DNA from 2 places in the Microbacterium sp. SA156 genome. Region 2 is predicted to be linked to the other one. Evidence: predicted binding sites of a transcription regulator. Region 2 holds the regulator's gene; the other holds the start of a gene.
The links. Region 2 encodes HrcA, which represses chaperone genes, less so after heat shock. Its sites were predicted from a motif close to TTNGCACTCGNNNNNNNCGAGTGCNAA; they were not measured.
Positions count from the first base shown of each region.

Region 1 (4,146 bases), on a different contig from region 2:
CGTGCCGCGACTGCTTCTCGGCGGGGGCGTGATCGCGAACCGCCGTCTCCGCGAGGTCGCTCTCGCGCGCGCCGAGGCCGCGGGCGTGACCGTCCGGATCCCGCCGCTGCGGCTCTGCACCGACAACGGCGCGATGATCGCCGCGCTCGCCTCCGAGCTCATCCAGTCGGGCCACAAGCCCTCGACGCTCGCGTTCGGAGCGGACTCGACCCTGCCCGTCACCGACATCCAGGTCGCGCGCAGACCATGACCGAGCCGGAGGACGCGGCGCAGCTCGACGACGACGAGCTGCTGAACGCGGTGCCCTCCCGCTCCGACCGGCCGCGCCGCCGCGTCTCGCTCTCGAGCCCGTCGCTCGTGCTCGGCATGTTCGCGCTCACGATGTCGTGGTTCACGCCGTGGGTCGCGCCGCTCGCGCTCATCGCCGTCGTGCTCGCGGTCATCGCGCTCGTCCGCCGACATGCCGACCGGGCCCTCGCTTGGTGGGGATTCGGGTTCGGCGTCGTGGCGATCGCCTACTGCGGCGTCTGGGCGCTCTGGATCCTCGGCCAGCTCGGCGAGGCGCCCGTCATCGAGCTGCCGGCCGCGTAGCCGCTACACGCGGTCCGCGAGGATGGCGGCGCGCCGCCCGCCGATGCGCGTCATGAAGAGCGTCGCCGATCCGTCGCCACGCAGATTGAGCTTCTTCCGGAGGAGCGCCGGATCGACGTCGACGCCGCGCTTCTTGATCTCGAGGGTGCCGATCCCGCGGGCGCGGAGCGCCTTCGCGAGCGCCTTGACGTCGGCGGGGAGCGTCTCGCGGACGCGGAACGACGAGACGAACGGCGTCGTCAGCGCGGCGTCGCCCGTGAGATAGGCGATGCCGGGAGCGATCGGGCCGGCCTCGAGCGACCGGGCGACCTCGCCGACGAGGCGCGCGCGGATGACGGCGCCCTCGGGCTCGTGCAGGAACGCCCCGAGCTCGTGCACCGGCTCGTCCTCGGTGTCGGCGGGAGCGGTGAGCTCGTGCGACGCGTCGCCGCGGATGACGAGCGCGGCCCGCCGCACGCCGTCGCGCGCGAGCGCCCCCGACCAGAGCACGAGCTCGACGGTCGACCCGTCGACGCTCACCCACTGCGCCTCGACCTCGTCCGGGATCGCCTCGCGATCGTGAGCCGGCCCGAGCTTCATGCCCACGGGCATCCGCTCGCCGAGCGCGTGCGCCCAGTCGAGCGCGGGGGAGTAGTCGGATGGCGCGACCCGGCGGGTCTCGGAGTGACCGCTCGTGCGACGCGCGGGGTCGAGCCAGACCGCGTCCCAGCCGGAGAGGTCGACCTCCTCTGCGCGCTGGGAGCGCACCTCCACGGCATCCCCGAACGGCCGCAGGTTGTAGGCCGCGAGGGCCGCCGTCACAGGGTCCGCGTCGACTGCGAGCACCTCCATCCCGACGCCGGCGAACGCGAGCGCGTCGCCGCCGATGCCGCAGCCGAGGTCGGCGACGCGCTCGATCCCCGCCGCGCGCATGCGCCCTGCATGGTGCGCGGCCACGGCCATCCGCGTCGCCTGCTCGACCCCCGCGCGGGTGAAGAGCATGCGCGCCGCGAAGGGGCCGAACTTCGCCTCCGCCCGCGACCGCAGACGCACCTGGCCGACGACCGCCGAGACGAGGTCGGGGGAGTGGCCCGCGGCCCGGAGGCGCGATACCGTGCGGGCGACATCCGCCGTCGTCTCCACGGGGTCCAGCGCGTCGAGCAGGGCCAGGCCCTCGGCGGTCAGCAGCGCGTCGAGTTCTCCCTGCTCCATGCGTCCATTCTCGCGTGTCATCCTGTGTCCTCGAATTGGCACTCGCGTTGCGGGAGTGCCAGGTCCCGCCCTACACTGGCGTTAGCACTCTCGTCATGAGAGTGCGAACTGAGTCTTCCGTCGAAGCAACGAAAGAAGAGGTACACCGTGTCGGTTTCCATCAAGCCGCTCGAGGACCGCATCGTCATCAAGCAGGTCGAGGCCGAGCAGACCACCGCCAGCGGTCTGGTCATCCCCGACACCGCCAAGGAGAAGCCCCAGGAGGGCGAGGTCGTGGCCGTGGGCCCCGGCCGCATCGACGACAACGGCAACCGCGTTCCGCTCGACGTCGCCGTCGGCGACCGCGTCCTGTACAGCAAGTACGGCGGGACCGAGGTCAAGTTCGGCGCCGACGAGTACCTGGTGCTCTCGGCCCGCGACGTGCTCGCGGTCGTCGTCCGCTGACGACACGCCTTTCCTGGAGGGCCCGGCGCTTCGGCGTCGGGCCCTCCTGCATGCGCGCGATCCTGTCGAGGCTGCCGCGGTCTGGCAGGAATGCGCCGGAGGATGACCGCCGCGGCACCGTCCCGGCCGCCCTCGCGGGCCACCTGCCGACCTAGGCTGGATCGGTGACCACGCTCTCCGCCACTGGATCCTCGGAACGCGAGCGGGCGCTCGGCACGGGGTACGGCTTCAGCGCCTACCTGCTGTGGGGTGTGCTCCCGCTCTACTTCGTCTTCCTCGCGCCGACCGGCCCCTGGGAGGTCGTCGCCTGGCGCGTCCTCCTCTCGCTCGTCTTCTGCGCCATCCTGCTCACCGTCGCGCGCGGATGGGGCCGGATGATCGCGGTGCTGCGGAACCCCCGTCTCGCGCTGTGGACGGCGATCGCCGGCGTCCTCATCTACGTCAACTGGCAGACCTTCCTCATCGCGACCCTCACCGGGCACGTCGTGGAGTCGAGCCTCGGGTACTTCATCAACCCGATCACGACGGTCGTCCTCGCGGTGCTCGTGCTGCACGAGCGGCTGCGCCCCGCGCAGTGGGCCGCGGTCGGCATCGCGGCCGCGGCGGTGGTCGTGATCGTCGTCGGATACGGCTCCGTGCCGTGGATCGCGCTCATCCTCAGCACGTCGTTCGGCCTCTACGGGCTCGTCAAGAACCGGATCGGCGGCGCGGTCGACGCGGTCAGCGGCCTCGCGCTCGAGACGATGTGGCTCGCGCCGGTCGCGGTCGTGCAGCTCGTCGTCGTCGCGGCGACGGCGGGGCTGACCTACGGAACCGTCAGCACGCTGCACACCGTGATGCTGTCGCTCGCGGGCGTCGCGACGGCCGTGCCGCTGCTGCTTTTCGCGGCAGGCGCCCGGCGCATCTCGCTGACGGCGGTGGGGCTCCTGCAGTTCATCGCGCCGATCCTGCAGTTCCTCGTCGGCGTCGTCGTGCTCCACGAGCCCATGCCGCTCGAGAGGTGGATCGGCTTCGGCATCGTCTGGGTCGCGCTCGTCGTGCTGAGCGTGGACATGATCCGGCACGCTCGTCGCCCCCGACCGGCCCTGGAGCCCGAGCCCGTCGCCTGAGGCCGGCGTTCTGGGGCGGCGTTCCGGGGCGGCGTTCTGGGTCGAAGCGCGGCGGCGGGTCGCCGCGTTTCGCGGCAAGAGCCAGCGAGTCATTCCCCGTTTCGCGTCGAATCGGCGCCCGGTCACCGCGTTTCGCGGCGAGTGGGCGGGTGACTCGACGGTTGTGACCGCGGTCGTCACCTGCTGAGGGACGCGGATTCGGATGGCTGGGGCTGGTGTGCGCGTGTCGTGCGCAGGAGGCGACTCGTGCCCCACGGGTCCGATTCCGGTGACCGTTCCGGCCGTGGTCTTCGCCTGCTGAGGGGCACGGGTTCGGATGGCTGGGGCGTGTGTGCGCGTGTCGTGCGCAGGAGGCGACTTCAGCACCACCGGTCCGATTCCGGTGACCGTCGCTGGCCGCGGTCTTCGCCCGCTACGGGTCACGGATTCGGATGGCCGGGGCTGGTGTGCGCGTGTCGTGCGCAGGAGGCGGCTCCAGCACCACCGGTCCGATTCCGGTGACCGTCGCTGCGGGTCGTGCATTTCGGGAAAACGCTTCCTCTCCTGGCTGACGCGTCGCTACTCTGCGAGTCAGTCGCCGTCCGCCGCGTCAAAGAGGACGCGGATCGCGGGCGGCGTGTCGAAGGGGACCCATCTTGAGACATGCTCACGCGCGGCGGCGCAGCCGCGCCATCCTGTCCGCGCTCGCGACGACCATCCTCTGCATCGCGGGACTGGCTCTCGCCGCGCCGGCCCATGCCGCCGGCACGAGCTGCACCGGCTCGACCGTGCACGGGGCAGCCGTGCAAGACGGCAGCACCTGGCGCGCGTA
Region 1 is NZ_JBAKGU010000009.1:11,506-15,651, forward strand. It holds gene tsaD (tRNA (adenosine(37)-N6)-threonylcarbamoyltransferase complex transferase subunit TsaD) at 1-250, shown strand, start outside; gene ACOWU6_RS09865 (hypothetical protein) at 247-591, shown strand; gene ACOWU6_RS09870 (THUMP-like domain-containing protein) at 595-1,782, opposite strand; gene groES (co-chaperone GroES) at 1,930-2,226, shown strand; gene rarD (EamA family transporter RarD) at 2,391-3,335, shown strand; gene ACOWU6_RS09885 (hypothetical protein) at 3,971-4,146, shown strand, end outside.
Region 1: the regulator HrcA is predicted to act here: its motif matches at 1,818-1,844, upstream of groES (co-chaperone GroES).

Region 2 (4,146 bases):
CGACCTCGTGAAGGTCGACATCCTGCTCCAGGGCGAGCGCGTGGACGCGTTCAGCGCGATCGTCCACCGCGAGAAGGCCTACTCCTACGGCACGACGATGACCGAGCGCCTGCGCAAGCTCATCCCGCGCCAGCAGTTCGAGGTGCCCATCCAGGCCGCCATCGGCGCGCGCGTGATCGCGCGCGAGAACATCCGCGCGATGCGCAAGGACGTCCTCGCGAAGTGCTACGGCGGCGACATCTCGCGCAAGCGGAAGCTGCTCGAGAAGCAGAAGGAGGGCAAGAAGCGCATGAAGATGGTCGGCCGGGTCGAGGTGCCCCAGGAGGCCTTCATCGCCGCGCTCTCCGGAGACGTCGAGTCGAAGGCCGGGAAGTAGCCAGGGGCTGCGGTTAGGGTGGAAACCATGCGCCGGGAGACCTTCCGAGACGAGACGGTCGACTATGCCGCCGTCGGGGCGACGCAGGCTCCTGACCTGCTCCAGTACCCGCCGGAGCACAGCATCCCCGCGGCGTCCGCCTGGCGGATCGGCAGCGGCGAGGAGCGCTTCCGCACCGCGGTCGACGCCCTCCTGTCGTGGGGTGCGCTGAAGGGCGCGGGGCTCACGCTGAGCGACGTCCGGCCCGCTCCCGGCCCGACCTACACGGGCGTCAGCTTCGACGAGGCGGGCAACGCCGTCGCGCCGAGCCGATCGGATGCCGACCAGCGGTTCGACGCGGACGGAACGCCGTACGTCGGGGCGGGCACGACCGTCACCGTGCACGGCAAGGTGGGCGGCTCGCGCGCGGACGCCGAGCTGCGGGTCATCTTCGTGATCGAGGAGGCGCGTCGCGTGGGCTTCGCGCTCGGCACCGTCGGCGACTCGGTCGTGAGCGGCGAGGAGTCGTTCATGATCGAGTGGCGCGAGAACGACGAGGTGTGGTTCGAGGTGCGCGCGTTCGACCGCCCCATGACCTTCTGGAACCGCCTGTTCAAGACGCTCGTGCGCCGCCGCCGCAAGGCGCTCTTCGCGGGGTACCTCCGCGCGATCTCGCCGCTGTTCCACACCGGCTCCTGATGGCCGGCGCCCTCCCCGTCGGCGATCCCGCTCCCGCCGACGGCCGCCTCCCGCGCGATCTCCCGATCGATTCGGCGACGGATCTCGGGGTCTACCTGCACGTGCCGTTCTGCCGGGTGCGCTGCGGGTACTGCGACTTCAACACCTACACCTCCGAGGAGCTGCGCGGAGCCCGTCAGGACGAGTACGCCGACGTCCTCCTGCGCGAGGTCGCGCTCGCGCGCGACGTGCTCGCCGAGGCGGGCGCGCTGCGTCCCGCGCAGACGGTGTTCTTCGGCGGCGGCACGCCGACGCTGCTGCCCGCCGGCGACCTCGCGCGCATGCTCGAGGGGGTCCGCGGCGCGTTCGGCATCGCGGACGGCGCGGAGATCACCGTCGAGGCGAACCCCGACACGGTGACTCCCGCGGTCGCGGAGGAGCTCGCGCGGGCGGGGGTCACCCGCATGTCGGTGGGCATGCAGTCGGCCGTGCCGCACGTGCTCGCGGCGCTCGATCGCACGCACACGCCGTCGAACGTGCGGACGGCGGTCGATGCAGGGCGCTCGGTCGGGCTCGACGTGAGCGTCGACCTCATCTACGGCGCCCCCGGCGAGTCGATCGACGACTGGCGCGCGTCGCTCGAGGCCGCGCTCGCGCTCGAACCCGACCACATCTCGGCCTACGCGCTCATCATCGAGGACGGGACGAAGCTCGCGCGGCAGATCCGCCGCGGCGAGGTGCCCGCCCCCGACGACGACCTCCAGGCCGACATGTACGAGCTCGCCGACCGCATGCTCGCCGACGCGGGCTTCGCGTGGTACGAGGTGTCGAACTGGGCGCGCGGCGACGGCCGTCGCTCGCGCCACAACCTCGCGTACTGGCGCGGCGCCGACTGGTGGGGCTTCGGTCCGGGTGCGCACAGCCACGTCGCGGGTCTGCGCTGGTGGAACGTCAAGCATCCCGCCGCGTACGCGCAGCGGCTCGCCGCGGGGGAGTCGCCGGCCGCCGGTCGGGAGCGCCCCGACGCAGCCGCGCAGCAGCTCGAGCGCGTGCTGCTGCACAGCCGCATCCGCGAGGGGCTCGCGATCGACGCGCTGCCGGATGACGCGCGGCGTGCGGTGGCCGGCCTCATCGCCGACGGCCTCATCGAGCCGGGGGCGGCGCTCCGCGGGCGGATCGTGCTCACCCTCCGCGGCCGCCTTCTCGCGGACGCCGTGGTGCGGGCACTCACGGACTGAGGTCGGCCGAGCCGCGCAGGCGGCCGGCGCGCATGCCGTTCCCGGCCTCGGGTCGGTAGACTGGCACTCCGAGACATCGAGTGCCAGGAGAGGAGCGCGCACATGGTCAGCGACCGCGGACTGCAGGTGCTCCGGGCCATCGTGCAGGACTACGTCGACACGCACGAGCCGGTCGGCAGCCGCTCCATCGTCGAGCGGCACTCCTTCGGCGTCTCGGCGGCGACCATCCGCAACGACATGGCGCTCCTCGAGGACGAGGAGCTCATCGCCCAGCCGCATACGTCGTCGGGCCGCGTCCCGACGGACAAGGGCTACCGCGTCTTCGTCGACCACCTCGCCGAGCTGCGCCCGCTGTCATCGGCCCAGCGGTCGGCGATCGCGTCGTTCCTGGGCGACCCGGCCGACCTCGACGACCTCCTCGCGCGCACCGTCCGCCTCCTCACGCAGCTCACCGGACAGGTCGCGCTCGTGCAGTACCCGTCCTTCGCCCGGGCGAGCGTGACGCACGTGCAGCTCGTGCCGCTCGACGGCCGCCGCGTGCTCGTCATCATCGTGACCGACACCGGCCGCGTGTCGCAGCGCATCACGGGCCTTGCCGACGAGCTCGACGCGGAGTCGATCGAGCGGGTCGCCGCGCGCCTCGTGCCCCTCCTCGCCGGCCGCTCCGTGGCCGACGCGGCCGAGCAGCTGCAGCGCGGCGCCGAGCTCGCTGCCGCTCCCGTCAGCGCCGTCGATCGCGCGCTGCACAGGATCGCGCAGGCGGCAGCCGAGGAGCTCGACGAGTTCCGCCAGAACCGCCTCGTGCTGGCGGGCTCGGCGACCCTCGCGAAGCGCGAGCAGGACTTCCGCGGCAGCATCCATCCGCTCCTCGAGGCGATCGAGGAGCAGGTGACGCTGCTGCGGCTCATGAGCGAGATGGTCGCCGACGAGCAGGGTCTCTCGGCGAGCATCGGCCGCGAGAACGCGGCCTTCGGGCTCTCCGAGGCGTCGATCGTCGCGAGCGAGTACGACTCGGCCGTCGGCGCGGCGCGCATCGGCATCATGGGGCCCACGCGCATGGACTACCCCCGCAACCTCGCTGCGGCGCGGGCGGTCGCCCGCTACCTGACGAGGCTGCTGGACGAGGACGAGGGCCGGCGCTGACGCGTCGCCCGACGGATCGGAGCACGGGCGCACGACGCCCGCAGGAAGGCTGATGTGGCTGATCACTACGAGACCCTCGGCGTGTCGAAGGACGCGTCGCAGGAGGACATCAAGAAGGCGTACCGCAAGCTCGCGCGTCGCCTGCACCCGGATGTGAACCCCGCACCCGAGGCCGCGGAGGAGTTCAAGTCGGTCACGCACGCGTACGACGTGCTCAGCGACCCCGAGCAGCGCCGCCGCTACGACATGGGCGGCGACGAGTCGCCGTTCGGCGGCGCGGGCTTCGGCGGATTCGGCGACATCTTCGAGACGTTCTTCGGCGCCTCGGGCGGCGGTCGCGGCGGTCGGCCGCGCTCGCGCCGAGAGCGCGGACAGGACGCGCTCGTCCGCGTGACGCTCGAGCTCGGCGATGTCGTGTTCGGCACGCACCGCGACATCGAGGTCGACACGGCTGTGCTCTGCGAGACCTGCCAGGGGTCCTGCTGCCAGCCGGGGACGAGCCCCGCGACGTGCGACATCTGCGGCGGCACGGGCCACGTGCAGCGCCAGGTGCGCAGCCTCCTCGGCAACATGGTGACGTCGCAGCCCTGCGGCGCGTGCCAGGGCTACGGCACCGTCATCCCGCACCCGTGCGCGACCTGCGGCGGCCAGGGCCGCGTGCGCTCGCGCCGCACCGTGTCGCTCGACATCCCCGCGGGCGTCGAGACGGGCCTGCGTCTGCAGCTGCCGGGC
Region 2 is NZ_JBAKGU010000012.1:19,498-23,643, reverse strand. It holds gene lepA (translation elongation factor 4) at 1-376, shown strand, start outside; gene ACOWU6_RS12060 (DUF1990 family protein) at 404-1,054, shown strand; gene hemW (radical SAM family heme chaperone HemW) at 1,054-2,271, shown strand; gene hrcA (heat-inducible transcriptional repressor HrcA) at 2,374-3,414, shown strand; gene dnaJ (molecular chaperone DnaJ) at 3,469-4,146, shown strand, end outside.